4 regions of the Terrabacter koreensis genome follow, and region 1 is predicted to be linked to each of the others. Evidence: riboswitches for the same ligand, from Rfam matches in the RefSeq annotation. Region 1 holds a riboswitch; each other region holds the start of a gene.
The links. A riboswitch is a leader RNA that binds a small molecule or an ion and turns the genes downstream of it on or off. The one in region 1 is predicted to bind S-adenosylmethionine.
Positions count from the first base shown of each region.

Region 1 (5,386 bases):
CGCCGCGCGTCCTTCCTTGGTGGCGACATAACCAACGACGATGGCCACTTTCCCGGACCTCCTTGGGACGGAAACAAGCAGTGCTCGCACCGTACCCGAAATCACGTCACACGGCGCGTGCCGCGCGGAGCCTGGCCGGCACCGCCGCGGACGAGCCGAAACGCCCGGCCCGCAGCAGGGTTCAGGCGTGGTCGTGCGGCCTTCGTTCGAGCGCGTCGCGCACGATGCGGCCCACCTGCTCCTCCTCGATGAGGAAGCCGTCGTGGCCGAACGCCGACGTGATGTGCTCGCGGTGCGAGCGGCGCAGCGCCGAGTGCAGGTCGTCGGACAGCCGCGGCGGGTAGAGCCGGTCGGTGTCGACGGAGACGATCGTGCAGTCCGCCTCGACGCGAGCGAGAGCCGCGGCGACGCCGCCACGGTCGCGTCCGACGTCGTGGGAGTTCATGGCCTCGGTGAGCACGAGGTAGGAGTTGGCGTCGAAGCGGCGGGCGAGCTTGCCGGCATGGTGGTCCAGGTAGGACTCGACGGCGAAGCGGCCGCGGTCACCTGCCCGGAGGGGGTCCTCGCCGAGCTGGGCCTCGCGGCCGAAGCGCTCGTCGAGCTCGGTCTCGGTGCGGTAGGTGATGTGGGCGATGCGACGCGCGAGACCGAGCCCGGCATCGGGCCGACGGTCGCCCGCGTAGTAGTCGCCCCCGGCGAAGTCCGGGTCGTTGCGGATCGCGAGCAGCTGCGGCTGGCACCAGGCGATCTGGTCAGCCGTCGCGTACGCCGTCGACGCGAGGACGATGCAGCGGTCGACGTCGGCGGGGTGGGTGACCGCCCACTCGATGGCCCGCATCCCGCCCATGGAGCCGCCGACGACCGCGGCGAGCCGGCGGATGCCGAGGTGGTCGAGCAGCGCCCGCTCGGCCGCGACCTGGTCTCGCACGGTGACATAGGGGAACCTGCTCCCCCAGGCCTCTCCGTCGGGAGCCGTGCTCGCGGGGCCGGTGCTGCCCTGGCAGCCGCCGAGCACGTTCGCGGCGATGACGAACCACTCGTCGGGGTCGACGGTGCGGCCGGCGCCGATGAGGGAGTTCCACCACCCCGGCGACGGGTGACCGTCGCCGGCCTCGCCCACGACGTGGCTGTCGCCGGTCAGCGCGTGCTCGACGAGGATGACGTTGTCCTTGGCCTCGTTGAGCCGGCCCCACGTCTCGTAGGCGAGACGGACGTCGGGCACCAGTCCCCCGCGCTCGAGCTCCACGTCGCCGATCGTCGCGAACTGCCGCCGGCCGACCGGGTCGCCGTCACGCCACGCGCCGTCGGTCCGCTGCCGTCGCGACGACTCGTCGTGGGCCTGCTCGTGCCCGACGCGACGGGAGTCGACAGAGGGTGCGGAGCCCGGAGCGGAGCCGGGAGCGGCGGCTGGGCGCGTCAGGCGTCGCGTGCTCTGCGTCCGGTGGGTAACGGTCATCAAGGCACTCCTCGCTCTTCGCGCTTGCGCACACCCGGGACGGGTGTGGCCAGGTCTTCACCCGGGGCACCCCACCGCGAAGGAGGGTTGCCGACCAGCGAGCCGGGGCTTGTCGCTGGCACTCATGACCTGGACCCACCATAACCGAGCCCGATGCGGCAGCCGAGGCTCCGGTCCACGACCTGGACGCGACGACCACCGGGTCCGCAGGACACCGTGACGGTCGCCCCACTCAGGCGCAGGCCGGCGGGCGAAGGCCGTGGTCGAGCGACTGCCGGACCAGCCCGGCCAGGCGGTTGTCGGGCTCCAGCTCGAGCGCCCGGTCGGCCGCGATGCCGGCACGGGCCCCGTCACCGGACCACCAGGCCAGCGAGGCGAGCAGCGACAGCACGGGGGCGGCGTGGGCGGCCGGCGTCATGCGGCACACCGCCTCGAGCCGGGAGAGCAGCAGGCGCGGCGCGGCAGCGTGGTCCCAGTCGTCCCAACCCTCCGGGTCCAGGCGGCCGGCGGAGCCCGTCGACCCGACGTGGCCCGCCGGCGTCGCAGAGAAGACCCGGAGGTCGGGACCGAGGAACACCTCCAGCATCGTCACGAGCTCGTCGGGGAGCGACTCGAGCGAGGACGCACCGGGGCAGAGCCACCCGACGAGGGCATCGCGAAACTCCCTGTCGCCCAGAGGGCCGACCACCGCCGGCAACCAGTGCTCGAGCCCGAATCCCTCGATCTCACCGTGCAGCAGGCCGCCCCAGGCCACCAGCGCGTCGTTGACGAGGAACTGTCGCGCCGACAGCTCACCGCCGTCGAGCACGCTCAGGCCGCCGCGGGCAGGGCCGGACCTGCGCGAAGGGCGTCCGGCCTCGGCGAACCGCCGCTGCCAGTCCTCGATGGCGCCGACCGTGAGCGCGTACCGCGGGGCGGAGGCCTCGAGGGGCTCGACCAGGCGGGCCAGACCGGCGCGGTCAGGAAGCACGGAGTGGCCGAGCGCCACGTAGCTCGCGACTGCGGGCACGTCGGCCTGCTCGGGCAGCAGCCAACCCTCGTCGGGACAGCAGTCGCAGCCGACCGAACGCCACCTGCCCTCGCGGACGACCAGCCGCTCGCGCACGACCACACCGGCGCGTTCGAGGCCCTCGACGAGCTCCTCGAGCAGCGGCAGCGACCCGTCCGGCTCGTCCTCGAAGCCGACGACGGCCACCGACGACGGCGAGCCCTCGAGGACGGTCGGCAGCAGCTGGGCCGCCGAGGCCGACGCGAGCGGGTCGCCGACGGCGTCGAGCCGGGCCACGAGCCCGAGCCGCTTGCCGTGGAAGCACACCACGACGACGCTGCGCTCGGGCTGGAAGCCGAGGTGGAAGGGAATGATGGTCAGCAGCTCCGCTGGCCCTGACAGTGAGATCTTCGGCATGTCCCGAGCGTGGCCGCGTCTGCCGCTCACCGGCAGACCCCCGAGCGCGCCTGTGGACCGGGGCCGCTCGGCCCGAGGGGGTGTGGATCGTGGGGCTTCAGCCCTCGAGGCGCCTGCGCACGGACTCGAGGACGCGGTCGGTGGCCGCCTGGCGCATCCCCTCGGGCAGGCGCAGGAGCTCAGCCCGCCCGGACTCCGTCCGCCCAGAGCTCCGGCGCGCGGGGCCGGGCTGCCCACGCAGGTGGGCGCCCTGCCCGATCTCCCACGCGATGAAGCGGTCGGTCTCCTCGAAGAACGTCTTGACGGCCCACGTGATCACGACGGCGTCGTCGGCCGCGCCCAGCACGGGCAGAACCGCCTCCGGCAGCAGGTCGACGGGAGACGCGACGTACGCCATCGCACCCGCGACGAGGCCGAGGCGCCGGAGGGTCGTGCCGGCATACGTGCCCTCGACGGTGCTGCGCACCAGCCGTGGCACCGCCTGCACCCGCTCGGCGATGCCGGGGCCCCCGGGACGCAGCGAGGCGCGAACGACCGAAGCGACGGCCGCAGCCGTCTTGATGCGCGAAGCGTTCTTCATGGCTGGCCCGGGGGTCACCGGCCGAAGGTCTCCACGGGCGGGAACTCCTTGGCGGCCTGCTTGCCGATACGCCCGAGCATGTACACGTCGACGCCCGCCCCCACGAGGCCGCCGACGAGCGGCACGCCGCGGCCGAGCTTGGCGAACGTGCCCTGCCCGATGCGACCGAGCAGCCGGAAGCCGACGGCCTTGTTGAGCACCATGAGGGCCGGCGCGGGGAGCCGCTCGAAGGCGAGGGAGGACAGCTTGCCTCCGGCCACCTGCAGGCCGGCCTTCTTGAGCAGGTCGTCGCTGTCGGCGCCCGTGAGGGTGAGCAGGATCGCCGACCGGATCTCGGGCTGGTCGATGTCGTAGCCACGCACCTTGGCGGTGGCTGCCGTCATCCGCGTCGCGAGCAGGTAGAACTCGAGGACGTTGGCGGGCAGCGAGACCGGCATCGTGAAGAACCCGCCGAGCCCGGTGGCGAAGCCGCCCACCGCGCCGAGCTGGCGGTGGTCGCGCAGCAGGATGCGCAGCGCCTGGTCACGGTCGCCGCCCGCCTGCTGGAGGGCCTTGGCCGCGACCGTGTGTGCCGAGTCGAACGGGCCCTTGCCGTCGATGCCGATGTCGAGGAGCCGCTCGACGAGCCGGGTGGCGGCGCCGGACAGCCCGCCCTGGGGCGGCTGGGCGGCGCGTTCGAGCGCGCCGGCGCTCTTGGCGTCGCGAACCCGTGTGGCGGTGGCGTCCGACGCCGCGACGGTCTCGTTCCTGCCCCAACCCAACATGCCCACAGGCTTCCATCCTTCGCTCGACGTGTGTGTGCGGCCCGACGGACCTGCAGTCGACACCGTATGCCGGATGGGTCGGCGGCGGCGTCGGCGCAGGTCGTCGGTCTGCTACGCCCGTACCCGCGCTCGCCGGGACGTCACCAGGTCGGTGCGGTCCGACGGGCGTCGGCGCGGTCTCGTAGGGTCACCCCATGGTCGAGACGCGCGACGAGGTCGGCGGCGCAGCGGGCGACGCGCCGATCCTGTCGGTCCCGCTGGTGCAGCTGAGCCGCGACCGCACCTCGGTGAAGTGGCGCCGCTACGCCGACGACGTCATCCCGATGTGGATCGCCGAGATGGACTCGACTCCGTGCCCGCCCGTGGTCGAGGCCGTCCAGGCCGCCGTGGGGTGCGGTGACACCGGCTACGCGACGACGCAGTCCTACATCGAAGCCTTCGCCTCCTTCGCCGCCGACGAGATGGGCTGGCAGGTCGACCCGTCCGTGACGGTGGGGGTCGCCGACGTGCTGTCGGGCGTCACGCACCTGCTCCGCCTCCTCACCGACCCGGGCGGTCCGGTCGTGACCAGCGTGCCTGCCTACAACGCCTTCTTCGAGGTGATCGAGGCGTGCGGTCGCCGCGTCGTCGAGGCACCGCTCACCGCTGACCACCGGCTCGACCTCGAACGTCTCGCCACGGTCTTCGGCGAGCTCACCGCGGCCGGCGAGCGCACGGCATACCTGCTCTCCAACCCGCACAACCCGACGGGCACGGTCCACTCGGCCGAGGAGCTCGTGTCGCTGGCAGCGCTGGCCGACGCCCACGGGGTGCGCGTGGTGTCCGACGAGGTGCACGGGCCGCTCGTCATGCCGACGAGCACCTTCGTCCCCTACCTCACCGTCGCCGGCACCGAGCGCGGGTTCACCGTGACGTCGGCCTCCAAGTCCTGGAACCTCGCGGGGCTCAAGGCGGCCGTCGTCGTGCCGGGCGCCGACTCCGTCGACGACGTGCGCCGCCTCCACCCCTTCCTGACCTACGGCGCCAGCCACCTCGGTGTCATCGCGCAGGCGGCCGCCTATCGCGACGGGCGCGACTGGCTGCGCCGGCTGGTCGCCGAGCTCGACGCCAACCGGCACCTGCTCCGGGCCCTGGTGTCCGAACGCCTGCCGGGGGTGCGCCTCGTGATGCCCGAGGCCACG
Region 1 covers NZ_BAAGQU010000002.1:402,538-407,923, reverse strand. Annotated here, with positions in the region: gene ACYVNR_RS02260 (universal stress protein) at 1-48, opposite strand, end outside; gene metX (homoserine O-acetyltransferase MetX) at 182-1,456, opposite strand; SAM riboswitch class IV at 1,472-1,586, opposite strand; gene ACYVNR_RS02250 (DUF4192 domain-containing protein) at 1,689-2,861, opposite strand; gene ACYVNR_RS02245 (YkvA family protein) at 2,959-3,459, opposite strand; gene ACYVNR_RS02240 (EcsC family protein) at 3,456-4,205, opposite strand; gene ACYVNR_RS02235 (MalY/PatB family protein) at 4,400-5,386, shown strand, end outside.

Region 2 (5,386 bases), on a different contig from region 1:
TCAACGCGTCGTTCGGCCATCCGGCGATGCGTGACGTGGCCGCGGGCCTTGCCGACGCGCAGCGCACCGACGGGCAGGGATGGGTGCGCACGTGGCCCTTCGCGGGCAACCGCCTGCCCGCCTTCGTGCAGCTCGACCACCTGCTGAGCCGAGGGCTCACCGTCGTCTCGGCGGGTCAGGTCGCCGTCAACCGCGCCGACCACGCCGCGGTGTGGGCCGGCTACGCCCTGCCCAAGCGCTGAGCGGCCCTGCAGCCGACCGGCCTACGGCGGCTGACGGGGTCACCAGGGACGCTCGACCTCGACGTCGCGCGGGTCGGTGCCGTCGACGGCCCAGCCCGACTCGGTGAGGGTCCAGTCGGCCGAGGGGCCCTGCGCGACGAGCCCGGCGACGGCCGACACGAGGCGGTCGACGCCCTCGAGCGTCGAGCCGAGGCCGATGCTCGCGCGCACCGCGGTGCCCGAGCGCTCGCCCCACGGGTCCTCGAGCAGCTCGTCGACGAGCAGGTGGGCGCAGAACTTGCCGTCGCGCACGCCGATGCCGTGTTCGACCGACAGCACCTGCGACACGAGCGACGAGTCCCAGCCGTCGACGGTGAACGCGACGACGCCGACGCGGTCGTGGTCCTCGCCGAAGATCGAGAGCAGCTCGACGCCCGGCACCTCGCCGAGTCCGGTCGTCAGCCGCTCGAGCAGCTGCTCCTCGTGGGCCTCGATGGCGTCGCGGTGACGGCTGATCGTGGCGCACGCGGCGGCCAGGGCGATCGCGCCGATGACGTTGGGGCTGCCGCCCTCGTGCCGAGCGGGACCGGTGGCCCACGTCGTGCCCTCCTCGGTGACCGAGCGCGTCGCGCCGCCTCCGAGCAGGTAGGGGCTGCCGGCATCGAGCCAGTCGGAGCGACCGGCCAGCACGCCTGCGCCGTAGGGGGCGTACGTCTTGTGGCCGGAGAACGCGACGTAGTCGGCGTCCCAGCCGGCGAGGTCGATCCGGCGGTGGGCCGAGAGCTGGGCGGCGTCGACGGCGATGCGGGCGCCGTGGTCGTGGGCCAGCGTGGCGAAGCGCTCGATCGGCCACACCTCGCCGGTGACGTTCGAGGCCGCGGTGAGCACGACGAGGCGGTGCCGCGAGGGGTGGTCGTTCAGGGCCTCCTCGAGCAGCGCGTGGGCGTCCTCGACGGTCTGGGGCACGGGCAGCCGCACGGTGCGGAAGCGCCCCCAGGGCAGCAGCGTCGAGTGGTGCTCGGTGCCGAAGACGAAGACGGTCGTGCGGCTCGGCAGCGCCTTGCTCAGCAGCGCCCACGAGTCGGTCGTCGTGCGGGTGAAGACGACCGAGTCGTCCGCGCGAGCCCCGACGAACGAGGCCACCTCGGCGCGAGCCTGCTCGTACCAGGCGCTCGTCAGGCGTGAGGCGAAGCCGGCGCCCCGGTGCACGGATGAGTACGTCTCGAGGGCCCGGTCGACCGCCGCCCTGACCGTCTCGAGCGCGGGGGTCGACGCGGCGTGGTCGAGGTTCGCGTATGCCGTGTCGCCGCTGAGCGTCGGCACCCGCAGTCCTGCGCCGACGACCGCGGGCAGCGAAGCGGCCTCGGGGACGACGTGCAACGCGCGGGTCCGGACGACGGGGGCGGGGGCGCCACCACAGAGGGAGGTGCTGGGAAGGACCGACATGAGAGTGCTCCTGGGGGACCGAGGGACCCACCGGATGCAGGTCCGCGCTTGCCGGCCGCGATCGCACGAGCTGGATCTCTCGAGCTGATCGGGGTCGACCTGGTCGTCACCCGGAGCACCCCACCGCGGAGGAGGGTTGCTGGCCAGCGAGCCGGGGCTTGTCACTGGCACTCATGACCTGGCATCGAAGATAGGGCGGCCCCTCTCGGCCTGTCCACCCTCCGGTCCGCGGATGTCGGCATCTGAGACGGCCTCAACCCGTGATGGCGGGTTCGTGTTCTGACCCATGTGCCTCTGTTGCGCGTGTGACGCGTGAGTTCAGAGGTGCCTTGACGTACGGTGCGACCATGGGGTCTCGTCCGTCCAGCAGCCAACGCTCGAGCACCGCCGCGGCCACACGGGCCAAGGGGGCGACCGGCAGCACCACGTCGCGCCCGCCGGCCGCCCGCTCGTCCCGGCCCGCGCAGCGCAAGCCCGCCGCGCGCAAGCCGCCGGCCAAGCCCGCCCGCAAGACCCGTGACGGCGGGCTGCCCTTCCCGCTCAGCGCGATGCGAAGCACCTGGATGGGCGTCTCCCACATGGCCGGGGGAGCGGTGCGACGCGTCGGCCACAGCGCTGCCGACCTCGAGCCCGAGCACCGTCGCGACGGCATCGGTTTCGCCCTCATCGCGCTCGCCGTCGTCGTGGCGGCCCGCGAGTGGTGGGGCGTCGCCGGCACGTTCGGCCAGATCGTGCACGCCATCTTCGCCGGCACCTTCGGGCGCGTCGCGTATGCCGTCCCGCTCGTCCTGCTCGCCCTCGGCCTGCGCATGCTGCGCGCCCCGCAGGACGAGGCGACGACCAACCGCGTCGTCATCGGCACCATCGCGCTGACCTTCGCGGCCTGCGGTCTGGCGCACCTGGCGGACGGCATCCCCAACCCGCCCGATGGCGCCGACGGCATGCGTGCCGCCGGTGGCATCCTCGGCTTCCTCGCCTCGAGCCCCCTCGCGGCCGCGGTGTCGTCCTACGGCGCGCTCGTCCTGCTCATCCTGCTCGGCATCTTCGGCCTGCTCGTCATCACGGCCACGCCGGTCAACATGATCCCGACGCGCCTGCACCAGCTCAAGGCTCTCGTCATCGAGCGTGGCCACCACGACGAGGCGGGCGCCGAGCCGGAGGACGCCCCGACGGCAGCGCTCAAGCGCGCCCGTCGCAAGCCGGTCGACCTCTCCGACCGTGACGGTGACGAGGCCTTCCGCCAGGCCGCGCAGAAGGGCGGCGACGACGAGCCCACGACCCGCCTGCGTCCCGGCGAGAAGCGTCCGACGGCCCCGGGTGTGCTGGCGCCCCGTCCCAGTGGCGAGAAGGCGATCGACGCCACCGACCCCAAGACCCTCGGCGCCCCCGACACCGGCAAGGTCGGCCCGAAGGCCGAGCTCATCCCGCCGCCCATGTCGGAGATGCCGGCACGTGTCGAGCAGCTCAGCCTCGGGGGCGACATCACCTACCAGCTGCCCGACCACTCCATGCTGACGCCGGGTCCCCCTCACAAGACGCGCAGCGAGACCAACGACCGCGTCGTCGAGTCGCTGACCAACGTCTTCGACCAGTTCGACATCGACGCCGCCGTCACCGGCTTCACGCGTGGCCCGACGGTCACCCGCTACGAGGTCGAGCTCGGCTCCGGCACCAAGGTCGAGCGGGTCACCGCGCTCTCCAAGAACATCGCGTATGCCGTCGCGTCGGCCGACGTGCGCATCCTCAGCCCCATCCCGGGCAAGTCGGCCATCGGCATCGAGATCCCGAACCTCGACCGCGAGAACGTGTCGCTCGGCGACGTGCTGCGCAGCAACACCGCGCGCACCAACGAGCACCCGATGGTCATGGGTGTCGGCAAGGACGTCGAGGGCGCCTACGTCATCGCCAACCTCGCGAAGATGCCGCACCTGCTCGTCGCCGGCGCCACGGGCTCCGGAAAGTCGAGCTTCGTCAACTCGATGATCACCTCGATCCTCATGCGTGCGACGCCGGAGGAGGTGCGCCTCATCCTCGTCGACCCCAAACGGGTCGAGCTCACGGCGTACGAAGGCATCCCGCACCTCATCACGCCGATCATCACCAACCCCAAGAAGGCCGCCGAGGCGCTCGCCTGGGTCGTCAAGGAGATGGACCAGCGCTACGACGACCTCGCGGCGTTCGGGTTCAAGCACGTCGACGACTTCAACAAGGCGGTGCGTGCCGGCAAGGTCAAGCCGCTGCCGGGCTCCGAGCGGCAGATCACGACCTACCCGTACCTGCTCGTCGTCGTCGACGAGCTCGCCGACCTCATGATGGTCGCCCCGCGCGACGTCGAGGAGTCGGTCGTGCGCATCACGCAGCTCGCGCGCGCCGCCGGCATCCACCTCGTGCTCGCGACCCAGCGCCCGTCGGTCGACGTCGTGACGGGTCTCATCAAGGCCAACGTGCCCTCGCGCATGGCGTTCGCGACGTCCTCGCTCGCCGACTCGCGCGTCGTGCTCGACCAGCCCGGCGCCGAGAAGCTCATCGGCCAGGGCGACGCGCTCTTCCTCCCGATGGGCGCGAGCAAGCCGATGCGTGTGCAGGGTGCGTGGGTCAACGAGTCCGAGATCCACGAGGTCGTCAAGTTCGTCACGACGCAGCTCAAGCCGAACTACGTCGAGGATGTCACCGTCGCCGCGCCGAAGAAGCAGATCGACGACGACATCGGCGACGACCTCGACGTGCTGCTCCAGGCGACCGAGCTCGTCGTGACGACCCAGTTCGGGTCGACGTCGATGCTCCAGCGCAAGCTGCGCGTCGGCTTCGCCAAGGCAGGTCGGCTCATGGACCTGCTCGAGTCGCGCGGCGTCGTCGGCCCGAGCGAGGGCTCGAAGGCGCGCGACGTGCTCGTGCGGCCCGACGACCTGCCACAGACCTTGGCGCTGCTGCGTGGCGACGAGGTGCCGCACCCGGTCGCCGACGAGCCGCCGAGCGACGACGGGCCGTTCGCTGCGTCGCCCGCCGACGTCGCCGACGAGCCCGACGACGCCGCGACGGCATACGAGGGCACGGGCGAGACGGAGGACGGCCCGCAGTCGCCCCAGCGCACCGCGTCGCTCGTGGCCGAGCGAGGCGAGCGGCGGGCGTCGGGCGACGACTACGACGGCGACAGCACGCAGGCCGTGCCGTCCGCGCGCTGGACGCCCGGCGACATGACGCCCACCGTCGACGAGGACGACGAGGAGTCCGAGGACGCCTGGAACCTCACCGACCGCGGCGGCCGCGAGCGCTACTGACCCACCCCATCTCAACCGTCGAAAGGCCGCGTGGGCCTCTCGACGGTCAGGGGGTGAAGCGGTAGCCGAGGCCGGGCTCGGTGACGAGGTGGCGGGGGTTGGCCGGGTCGGGCTCGAGCTTGCGTCGCAGCTGGTTGGCGTAGACGCGCAGGTAGTTCGACTCGCGCCCGTAGGACGGCCCCCACACGGCGCGGAGCAGGTCCTGCTGCGAGACGAGGTGGCCGGGCTCGCGGCAAAGCGCCTCGAGCAGCCGCCACTCGGTGGGGGTGAGGCGCACGTCGGCGCCGGCGACGGTCGCCCGGCGCTCGGCGAAGTCGAGGCGGAAGTGGTCGGTGGTCATCGGCTCGAGGTGCTGGCCCTGAGGACCCCCACGCCGCAGGGCCGCCCGCACCCGGGCCAGCAGCTCCTCGACGCCGAACGGCTTGGTGACGTAGTCGTCGG
Region 2 covers NZ_BAAGQU010000004.1:1,374,189-1,379,574, forward strand. Annotated here, with positions in the region: gene ACYVNR_RS09165 (endonuclease/exonuclease/phosphatase family protein) at 1-242, shown strand, start outside; gene ACYVNR_RS09170 (aminotransferase class V-fold PLP-dependent enzyme) at 282-1,667, opposite strand; SAM riboswitch class IV at 1,707-1,846, opposite strand; gene ACYVNR_RS09175 (FtsK/SpoIIIE family DNA translocase) at 2,015-4,945, shown strand; gene ACYVNR_RS09180 (response regulator transcription factor) at 4,992-5,386, opposite strand, start outside.
Region 2: it holds a riboswitch for S-adenosylmethionine, as region 1 does, so the genes downstream of both, ACYVNR_RS09170 (aminotransferase class V-fold PLP-dependent enzyme) here and metX (homoserine O-acetyltransferase MetX) in region 1, are expected to answer to the same signal.

Region 3 (5,386 bases), 350 kb from region 1:
ACGCTCGCCGCCGCGCTGCTGCTGCCCCTCGAGACCCAACACCGTGACGTGCTCGTGCTGATCGCCGTCGTCGTCACCATCGGCACGCTCCTCATCCAGGGCACCACGTTGCCGTGGGTCGCCCGGCGCCTCGGGGTGCGCGGGCCCGACCCGCGTGAGGACGCGCTGCAGGCCGCGACGGTGCTGCAGGCGGCCACCCGGTCGGGGCTCGAGCTGCTCGACGGGATGTCCGACGTCGACGAGTCGACGAAGGAGATGCTGCGCGACCGTGCGTCCGTGCGGGTCAACCAGCTGTGGGAGCGGCTCGGGCCGCGCGGCCTCGACGGGGTCGAGCCGCCGAGCACGCAGTACCGCAGGGCGCGGCTGAAGATGCTCGACGCGGAGCGCAGCGAGGTGCTGCGACTGCGTGACGAGGGGCGTGCCGACGACGTCGTGCTGCGCACGGTGCTCGGCGCCCTCGACCTCGAGGAGACGATGCTCGACCGCCTCGAGGACCAGGAGAACCGACTGGCAGAAAGTGAGATGTTGCCCGTGGACACCATCGAGGCTCCGTGTGAGCATCTCCAGGAGAGCGACGCCTGCTCCGAGCCCCGCACCCCGGAAGGGTGTGAGGAGTGCCTCCGCGACGGCACGACGTGGGTGCACCTGCGCCTGTGCCTGGCGTGTGGGCACGTCGGCTGCTGCGACTCCTCGGAGTTCAAGCACGCGTCCGCCCACTTCCACGAGAGCTCTCACCCGGTCATGCGCTCGCTCGAGCCGGGGGAGTCGTGGCGGTGGTGCTTCGTCGACGAGGTGGTCGGCTGAGGGTCGTGTCAGTCGCGACCCGGCGTCAGTCGAGGCGCTGCGTGATGGTGTGCGTGCCCGCGACGGGGTCGTGCACGACGGTCGTCGAGGCGCACTGGACCAGCGCGAGGTAGGGCGCGACGTGCCCGCACTCCACGTCGGCCAGGATCGGCACGCCGAGCAGGCCCAGGGCGTCGCGGACGGCGTCGTGCTGGGTGAAGCCGTCGCGACCCGGAGCGTTCGTGCGCGACACCAGCACGCCGCTGGCCGCGTCGAAGAAGCCGTGCAGGCGCATCGCGTGCAGCGTGCGGCAGATGTCGTAGGAGCCCCACTCGCAGATGTCGAGCACGACGACGAGACCCTCCGGGGCGTGCCTTGCCGCGAAGGAGTTCGCGTCGCCGTAGCGGCCGCCTGCGAGGAACCCGATCGTCTCGACGCAGCCGCCGACGACACGGCCGGCCAGCATCGCGGCCTCGCCCTCGTGGCCCGGGTCGATGCGAGTCCACGTGCCGCGTCCCTCGAGGGTCATCGCCGAGACGCTCGGGTCGGCCGCGTAGTCGTCCCAGCCGGTCGAGCGGAAGCGGCCGGGGGAGTGCTGCTCGAGCTCCGTGCCGGGGATGGCTGAGGCGACGTCGACCCAGTGGAGGATGCCGTCGGGCAGCCGGTACGGGGTGTCCATGAGGTTCTGGCCGTGGATCGTCGCGATGCCCGTGGCCAGGGTGAGTGGTGTGAGCCAGGTCGACGTGTCGGAGAAGCCGACGCACCACGTCGGTTCGGCGGCCGCGACCGCGTCGAGGTCGAGCAGGTCGAGCAGGTCCATGCCCGTCTCCCCGCCCCAGGGTGGCACGACGGCCCTGATCGTCGGGTCGAGCAGCATCGACATGAGCTCGGCCGCGCGCGCCTCGCGGGGCCCGCTCACGTGGGAGGGCGCGTGGTTGAGCTCGCCCACGACGACGTCGAAGCCGCGGTCGCGAAGGCACCCGACGGCATACGTGAACCGCCCCCAGAGGGCGTCGCCGACACCCGAGCTCGGCGACGTGACGCCGATGCGGTCGCCGGGACGGAGCGGGGCGGGGTAGCGGATCGGCATGGCCGACATGGTGCCAGCCGTGCCGATCCGCCACACCCCGGTGTTCCGGGTGTCAGGCCTTCGCGGCGGTGAAGCCCTGCTCGAGGTCGGCGACGATGTCGTCGATGTTCTCGATGCCGACCGAGAGGCGCACGAGGCCGGGAGTCACGCCCGCGGCCCGACGGTCCTCCTCCGGACCCTGCGAGTGGGTCGTCGACGCCGGGTGGATGACGAGGGAGCGCACGTCGCCGATGTTCGCGACGTGGCTGTGCAGCGTCAGCGCCTCCACGAACTTCTTGCCCGCCTCGAGTCCGCCGGCGATCTCGAAGGAGAGCACGGCACCTGCCCCGCGGGGCGCGTACTTCTGCGCGTTCGCGTGAGAAGGGTTGTCGGGCAAGGACGCCCACACGACGCGCTCGACCTGGTCGTGGCCCTGGAGGTAGGCCGCGACCTTGGCCGCGTTCTCCAGGTGACGCTCGATGCGCAACGACAGCGTCTCGAGTCCCTGCGCGATGAGGAACGCGTTGAACGGCGCCGCGGACGGGCCGAGGTCGCGCAGCAGCTGCACGCGGGCCTTGAGGATGTAGGCGAGGTTGGCGCCGAGCGGGCTGCCGACGCCGAGGTCACGCGCGAAGACGAGGCCGTGGTAGCTCTCCTCGGGCGTGTTGTAGTTGGGGAACTTCTCGGCGTCCTTGGCGTAGTCGAACCGGCCCGCGTCGACGATGACGCCCGCGATGGACGTGCCGTGGCCGCCGAGGTACTTGGTCGCGGAGTGCACGACGACGTCGGCGCCCCACTCGATCGGGCGGATGACGTACGGGGTCGCGATGGTGTTGTCGACGACGAGCGGCACGCCGACCTCGTGGGCGAGACCGGCCACGGCCTCGATGTCGAGCACCTCGGCCTTGGGGTTGGCGATCGTCTCGCCGAAGAACGCCTTGGTGTTGGGCCGCACGGCCGCGCGCCAGGAGTCGATCGACGTCGGGTCCTCGACGAAGCTCACCTGGACGCCGAGCTTGGGCAGGGTGAACTTCAGCAGGTTCACCGTGCCCCCGTAGAGGCTCGGCGACGCGACGATGTGGTCACCGGCCTCGGCGATGTTGAGCAGGGCCAAGGTGGTGGCCGACTGGCCCGACGCGACGAGGAGCGCGCCCACGCCGCCCTCGAGAGCGGCGATGCGCTGTTCCACGACGTCGGTCGTCGGGTTCATGATGCGGGTGTAGATGTTGCCGAACTCCCTGAGCCCGAACAGGTTCGCCGCGTGGTCCGTGTCGTTGAAGACGTAGCTCGTGGTCTGGTAGATCGGCAGGGCGCGCGCCCCGGTGGCACTGTCGGCGCTCTGGCCGGCGTGGATCTGCTTGGTCTCGAAGGACCAGTTGGGCTCGGTCATCTCTCGTGTGCTCTTCCTCAGTCGTGTCGATGACCGGGCCCGTGACGGGTGATCGGGCCGGCGCACCGACGGGTCGGTGCGGGAGAGGAGCTCTCCGCGCTTGCCCGAGCGCCGGATGGCGTCAACGGGCCAGGTCCTCACCCGGGGCACCCCGCCGCGGTGGGAGGGTTGCCGGCCAGCGAGCCGGGGCTTGGCGCTGGCACTCATGACCTACTCGCGAGTGTACGTACGCGCGTCCGGCAGGTGGGAGCGCGTGTCCTCATCGTGGACGCACCTTCTCGCGCACACCGAAGCAGCGCGGTGCGCGTGGCGCGAGTCGCACTGTGGCGCAGTCGAACTCGTTGTCCACAGATGTGTCGAACCCCTTGCCATGTGGTCGAACATTTGTTCTACTCGAGGTAGGGTAACGAGCAGACAGGGGAGGTGGCCGTATGCCGTACGTCGCAGCACCGCGGTCCCTCTGGTCCTGGCTTCGTGACGTCGAGTACGAGCCGGCGGCCTCGGGTCACCGGTGCGGGCGGGTGCTGGTCGACGAGCGGGCCCGGTCGGTCGAGGTGACCGAGACGCTGCTGCGGGCGAGTGAGCGGGTGATGGCGCGGGTCGAGGCGCTTGAGGCCGTGAAGGCGCGCGTGGAGGCGGACCTGATGGCTGCATACGGGGCGTTGCACACGATCGCGGAGCAGCAGATCCAAGCCTTGCCGGCGGGGTCCTCGCGGCGGGCCGCGGCGCTGGTCTCGCCGGTGCGGGTCGTCGCGGAGGAGATCGCGCTCGCGACCGGCGTCGGGGCCGGGGAGGTCGGGCGCCGGTTGACGCTCGCGACAGCCCCACGGCGACACCGGCGTCTGCTGGCTGCGCTGCGTGAGGGCGGCACGTGGCTCTACCGGGCGGTGCAGGTCGCGTCCGAGACGGTCCAGCTGCCGGATGCGGACGTCGCGGCGGTGCAGGAGGCGGTGCTCGCCCCGTCGCGGGACGGGCGGCCGGTGGGGCAGCGGACGTTCACGGCCCGGTTGCGGCGGGCGGTCGCCTCGGTCGACACCCGCGGCACGGCCGAGCGGCGCGCGCACGCGCGGTCGCGGCGGGGCGTGTTCGGGCGGATGGTCGAGGACGGCATGGGCTGCCTGACGATCACGGCTGACGCGGGAACGGTCGCGGCGATCCTGGACCGGCTCAACACGACCGCCCGGAGCCTGCGCGGCACGGGCGACCCGCGCACGCTGGACCAGCTGCGCTGCGACCTGGCCACCCACGCCCTGCTGCGCAACGCCCTCACCCCGTGCGACGCCGGCCTGGTCGGCGGCGCCCTGACCACGGCCACGGGCGAGGCCGCCGCCGATGGGGGCGCCGCGGGTCCGGCCGGTGTGCCGGCGCCGTTCACGGGTGACGCGGCGGCGCGGGTGTGGCTCGTCGTGCCGTTCGAGGTCGCCACCGGCCACAGCGACGCCGCGTGCGAGCTGCCCGGGCACGGCTGGGTCACCGCCGCCCACGCCCGCGAGATCATGACCCGCCCCGGCTCGGTCTGGCAGACCCTCCCGGTGAATGTTCGCGACGGCCACGCGATCACCCGCCCCACGAAGGCCTACCGGCCCACGCCGGCGATGGTCGAGCACGTCCGGGCCGTCGACGGCACCTGCCGCGGACCCGACTGCCACGTCCCCGCCGCCCGCTGCGACCTCGACCACGAGACGCCCTGGCCGTCCGGTGAGACGTCAGTGAGCAACTTCTACGCCAAGGAACGCCGCCACCACAACCTCAAGACCCACCAGGTCTGGACCAGCACCCCGACCCCTGACGGCGGCTTGCAGTGGACCACCCTGACCGGGGCCTGCTACACCACCTACCCCAAGAACTGGCGCGAAGGCGCGGGCCCACCACCCGGAACGGGCCCTCCACCCGGCCCCGAACCACCGCCCCTTCTGAGTGTCTGGCGGGACCGTCAGTCGTGGTCCGTGGCGTCGATCACTAGGACGTCCTACTAATCCGAACCGGCGAGTAGGATCGCGCCGTGAGCACGAATGCCGACTTCGACCTGTTCCGGACCAGCGAGGACCACGAGGCCCTGCGGGAGGCCATCCGCGCGATCGCCGAGGACAAGATCGCCCCGTACGCCGCCGCCGTCGACGAGGAGGCGCGCTACCCGCAGGAGG
Region 3 covers NZ_BAAGQU010000002.1:56,455-61,840, forward strand. Annotated here, with positions in the region: gene ACYVNR_RS00630 (Na+/H+ antiporter) at 1-804, shown strand, start outside; gene ACYVNR_RS00635 (LD-carboxypeptidase) at 830-1,873, opposite strand; gene ACYVNR_RS00640 (bifunctional o-acetylhomoserine/o-acetylserine sulfhydrylase) at 1,926-3,242, opposite strand; SAM riboswitch class IV at 3,334-3,453, opposite strand; gene ACYVNR_RS00645 (13E12 repeat family protein) at 3,674-5,218, shown strand; gene ACYVNR_RS00650 (acyl-CoA dehydrogenase family protein) at 5,245-5,386, shown strand, end outside.
Region 3: it holds a riboswitch for S-adenosylmethionine, as region 1 does, so the genes downstream of both, ACYVNR_RS00640 (bifunctional o-acetylhomoserine/o-acetylserine sulfhydrylase) here and metX (homoserine O-acetyltransferase MetX) in region 1, are expected to answer to the same signal.

Region 4 (5,386 bases), on a different contig from region 1:
GGTCGCATCGTCAAGGTCGACCGGGACGAGGTCCTGCTCGACATCGGCTACAAGACCGAGGGCGTCATCCCCTCGCGCGAGCTGTCCATCAAGCACGACGTCGACCCGGGCGAGATCGTCCAGGTCGGTGACGAGGTCGAGGCCCTCGTCCTCCAGAAGGAGGACAAGGAAGGCCGTCTGATCCTGTCCAAGAAGCGTGCGCAGTACGAGCGCGCCTGGGGCACGATCGAGAAGGTCAAGGAGGAGGACGGCGTCGTCACCGGCACCGTCATCGAGGTCGTCAAGGGTGGCCTCATCCTCGACATCGGCCTGCGCGGCTTCCTTCCCGCCTCGCTCGTCGAGATGCGTCGTGTCCGCGACCTCCAGCCGTACGTCGGCAAGGAGATCGAGGCCAAGATCATCGAGCTCGACAAGAACCGCAACAACGTGGTCCTGTCGCGCCGTGCGTGGCTCGAGCAGACGCAGTCCGAGGTGCGCACGACGTTCCTCAAGGAGCTCCAGAAGGGCCAGGTCCGTTCGGGCGTCGTGTCCTCCATCGTCAACTTCGGTGCGTTCGTGGACCTCGGCGGTGTCGACGGTCTCGTCCACGTGTCCGAGCTGTCGTGGAAGCACATCGACCACCCGTCCGAGGTCGTCGAGGTCGGCACCGAGGTCACCGTCGAGGTGCTCGACGTCGACATGGACCGCGAGCGTGTCTCCCTGTCGCTGAAGGCGACGCAGGAGGACCCGTGGCAGCACTTCGCGCGGACCCACGCCATCGGCCAGGTCGTCCCGGGCAAGGTCACCAAGCTCGTCCCCTTCGGTGCGTTCGTGCGCGTCGAGGACGGCATCGAGGGCCTCGTGCACATCTCCGAGCTGGCCGAGCGCCACGTGGAGCTGCCCGAGCAGGTCGTCAACGTCGGCGACGAGATCTTCGTCAAGGTCATCGACATCGACCTCGAGCGTCGTCGCATCTCGCTCTCGCTCAAGCAGGCCAACGACCAGTCCGTGCCGGTGTCGGAGTTCGACCCGACCCTCTACGGCATGGCTGCGGAGTACGACGAGCAGGGCAACTACAAGTACCCCGAGGGCTTCGACCCGGAGACGAACGAGTGGCTCGAGGGCTTCGAGGCCCAGCGCGAGAAGTGGGAGCGTCAGTACGCCGAGGCCCACGCTCGCTGGGAGGCCCACAAGGCCCAGGTCGACGCCGCGACGAAGGCCGACGCCGAGGCTGCGGCCAACGCCGGCTCCGCGACGTCCTACTCGTCCGCGACCGGCGACGTCGCCGACTCGGGTGACGCCGACCGCGCCGACCGTGGCCAGCGCAACGCTCCGGCTCCGGCCGAGGGCACCCTGGCTTCCGACGAGGCGCTCGCCGCGCTTCGCGAGAAGCTGACGGGCAACTGACGCCACTCGTCGCCTGACCCGAGGGCCCCGGACCACCACGGTCCGGGGCCCTCGTGCGTCCGGCACGGCCCGTCACCCGAGAGGCACCGCAGAAGGGGGCAGCCCGGCCGATTGGTAGTCTCCGCGGCATGCAGTCGCCCATCCGCAGGCACGTCGGTCAGGTGTTCGTCCCGGTCAGCGACATGGGGCGCTCGGCCCGCTGGTATGCCGACGTCCTGGGCTTCGAAGCCCCTGCGGCCTCGCACGAGGGCACGATCCTCGACATCCCCGTCGACGACGGTCCGAGGCTGTGCCTCGATGCCAACCGACCCGACTTCACCGCGGACGGGCCACCGCGCTTCTTCTTCTGGACCGACGACATGGTCGCCACCGTCGCGCACCTGCGGCGGCTCGAGGTCAGGATCACCTCGGACGTGGAGGACATCGGCAGCGTGTTCTTCGTCCAGTTCGAGGACCCGGACGGCAACGCGCTCATGGTCTGCCAGCGTTCCGCGTAGCCGTGCGGAGAGACCGGCGTCTCAGCATGCAAGAAGTTGGCGCCCGTATTTCCGACTCATTCAATAGGAATTGATGCCCGGCGGGTCTCCCTCGACTTCGCGAATGTGACTGCGCCGCAACATGATTCGGAGAAACTGCGCGAATGGCCTCATCGGTGAGGGCTGCCCCGAGCGGTCATTTGCGCCGATTGACGGTCTTGGGGCTGGTTCGTAGTGTCATCGACAGGTCAAGAGCTCCAGTGCAAAGCCCCGGCTCGCTGGACAGCAACCCTCCTCCGCGGCGGGGTGCTCCGGGTGAGGACCAGGCCGTCGCCAAGCAGGTGACGGCAAGCGCGGACTCGAGGTGATCGGGTCCCGGACCCGAGGAGCCGTCATGGCGCGCACCACGAGCACCTGGCTGGTGCTGCGTCGCCACGTCGACCTGCTCCGCGTGTCCAGCGCGCTCTGTCGTCGCTGACGACCGACCGACGCGGCCGCCGACCACCTCGGCCGGCCTTTCCCGGCGCAGGCCCGCGCGGCAACCCCGCACGGCCGCTGCGCCGCAACTCGTCTCGCCCGTGCATCGCCGGCCCACCCGAGTGGTCGGCGGTTCCTTCGACGCACCCTTCAGGAGCCCTCGTGACCACCACCTCGGCCGTGCGCCCCGTCGCCACGGACCAGCAGCCCGCTGCGGCGCCGCCGCCAACCACCCGTCCCGACCACGCGCCGGCCCTGACCGTCGTGCCCCGGCGCAACCCCTGGACCTGGGTGGGGGTGGCCGCCGTCGCCGTGCTCGTCGCGATGTTCGTCAACGGCCTCGCCACCAACCCCGGCTGGGACTGGCCCACCTTTGCCCGCTACTTCGCGACCGAGACGGTCATCAAGGCGCTCGGCACGACGATCCAGCTCACCGTGCTCGGCACCGTCGCGGGCTTCGTGCTCGGCGTCGTGCTCGCAGCGATGCGCCTGTCGCCCAACGCTTTTCTGCGCTCCGTGGCGTGGGCCTACATCTGGGCCTTCCGGTCGATCCCGCTGATCGTCCAGCTGCTCTTCTGGTTCAACATCGCCTACCTGTACCAGAGCATCTCGTTCGGGCTGCCGTTCGGACCGTCGTTCGGCAGTGTCGCGACGAACGACCTCTTCGGGGCGCTCGGCGCGGCCGTGCTCGGGCTCGCGCTGCACCAGGCGGCGTACGCGGCGGAGATCATCCGTGGCGGCATCCTCTCGGTCGACGAGGGGCAGCGGGAAGCGGCGTCGGCCCTCGGCATCCCGCGACGGCGGCAGTTCCTCCGGATCGTGCTGCCCCAGGCGATGCGGTCGATCCTGCCCAATGCCGCCAACGAGGTCATCAGCCTCTTCAAGGGGACCTCGATCGTCTCGGTGCTCGCGATCCCCGAGCTCTTCTACCAGGTGCAGGTGATCTACGGCCGCAACTCGAGGGTCGTGCCGCTCCTGCTCGTCGCGACGGTCTGGTACATCATCCTCACGACGCTGCTGTCGGTCGGCCAGTACTACGTGGAGCGTCACTTCGCCAGAGGAAGCTCACGCACGCTACCGCCGACGCCGTTGCAGCGTCTGCGAACCCGCTGGGCGGCCTTCGGGACATCGACCTCTCGCGCTGCCGGCACGACCACCGCGGGGGTGGCGCGATGACTGCCGTCGTCGACCTGCGCGGCGTCTCGAAGTCGTTCGGCCCGCACCGGGTGCTCGACGGCGTCGACCTCGAGCTCGCCGAGGGCACCGTGACCGTCATCCTCGGGCCGTCCGGCTCCGGCAAGTCGACCCTCCTTCGCACCATCAACCATCTCGAGAAGGTGGACCGGGGGCAGGTGCGTGTCAACGGCACCCTCATCGGCTACCGGCAGGTGGGGGAGCGGCTGCACGAGCTGCCCGAGCGCGAGGTGCTGCGGCAGCGCAGCCGCATCGGCTTCGTCTTCCAGAGCTTCAACCTGTTCCCCCACCTCACCGTGCTCGACAACGTCGTGGAAGCGCCGGTCTCGTCGCAGCGTCGACGCCGCCACGAGGTGGAGCCTGAAGCCCGGGCCCTACTCGAACGGGTCGGACTGGGAGACAAGGCCGCTGCCTACCCGAGGCAGCTCTCAGGAGGCCAGCAGCAGCGCGTGGCCATCGCGCGTGCACTGGCATTGCAGCCCGACGTCATCCTCTTCGACGAGCCGACGTCGGCCCTGGACCCCGAGCTCGTCGGCGAGGTGCTCGCCGTCATCAAGGAGCTCGCTCGCGAGGGGGCCACCCTCGTCGTGGTGACGCACGAGATCGGTTTCGCCCGCGAGGTCGCCGACACCGTCGTCTTCCTCGACGAGGGACGTGTCGTCGAGCAGGGACCACCGGGTCAGGTCATCGACCACCCGCGCCACGAGCGAACCCGCGCCTTCATCGACCGCGTCCTCTGACGCCCGCAGGACCAACCACACCTCCGGCCGCCACGGCCACCCGCTGACTCGCGCCCGTCCCAGGGTGCCGAGAGGAGACCTCATGCCCGCACGTCCGCACACCCTCCGCCGTCCGACCACGTATGCCGTCACCGTCCTCGCGCTCGCCGGCGCCGTCGCACTCGCCGCCTGCTCCGGTTCCGCCGAGGCGAGCTCGTCGTCCGTGCCTGCGGCCGGGACGGCGTCCGCAGCCGCCGCCGGCATCAACACCTCGCCAGAACAGAACCGCGTCACGGCCACCAAGGACGAGAAGGCAGCGGCACTGCTGCCCAAGGCGATCCGTGACCGTGGCACGATCACGGCCGCGAACGCCGGTGCCGGCGGCGGCACGCCTCCGCTCGTCTTCACGGCCGACGACGACAAGACCGTCATCGGTGTCGAGGTCGACCTCGCCCACCTCTTCGCCGACAAGCTCGGGCTCAGGGTCGAGACGCCGGCGACGAGCTGGGAGAACGTCTTCCTCGGCATCGACTCCGGCCGGTACGACGTCGCCCTGACCAACGTCACCGTCACCGAGGAGCGCAAGGAGAAGTACGACTTCGCCACCTACCGCAAGGACGACCTGGCCTTCGAGGCGCCCAAGGGCGGCACGTGGAAGGTCAACAGCGGCAAGGACATCGCCGGCAAGACCATCGCCGTCGGCTCCGGCACGAACCAGGAGAAGATCCTTCTCGACTGGAACGAGGCCAACGTGAAGGCAGGCCTCCAGCCCGCGACCGTCAAGTACTTCCAGTCCCAGACCGACTACTACCTCGCACTCTCCTCGCACCGCATCGACGCGTACTTCGGCCCCAACCCGAGCGTCGCCTACCACATGGCGACCAGCGGGCAGACGGAGGCCATCGGGCACTTCTCCGGCGCCGGCGACAAGCTGCAGGGCCTCATCGCCGTCCTCACGAAGAAGGGCTCGGGCCTCGCAGCGCCCTACGCCGCTGCCATCAACTCGGCCATCGCCGACGGCAGCTACGCCAAGGTGCTCCAGCGCTGGAACCTCGGCACCGAGGGGCTCGAGAAGTCCGAGGTCAACCCGCCCGGCCTGCCCAAGACCAGCTGACCTGCCGGCCCGCGCACTCG
Region 4 covers NZ_BAAGQU010000011.1:140,919-146,304, forward strand. Annotated here, with positions in the region: gene rpsA (30S ribosomal protein S1) at 1-1,386, shown strand, start outside; gene ACYVNR_RS18395 (VOC family protein) at 1,515-1,883, shown strand; SAM riboswitch class IV at 2,109-2,222, shown strand; gene ACYVNR_RS18400 (putative leader peptide) at 2,257-2,340, shown strand; gene ACYVNR_RS18405 (amino acid ABC transporter permease) at 2,502-3,515, shown strand; gene ACYVNR_RS18410 (amino acid ABC transporter ATP-binding protein) at 3,512-4,273, shown strand; gene ACYVNR_RS18415 (ABC transporter substrate-binding protein) at 4,356-5,366, shown strand.
Region 4: it holds a riboswitch for S-adenosylmethionine, as region 1 does, so the genes downstream of both, ACYVNR_RS18400 (putative leader peptide) here and metX (homoserine O-acetyltransferase MetX) in region 1, are expected to answer to the same signal.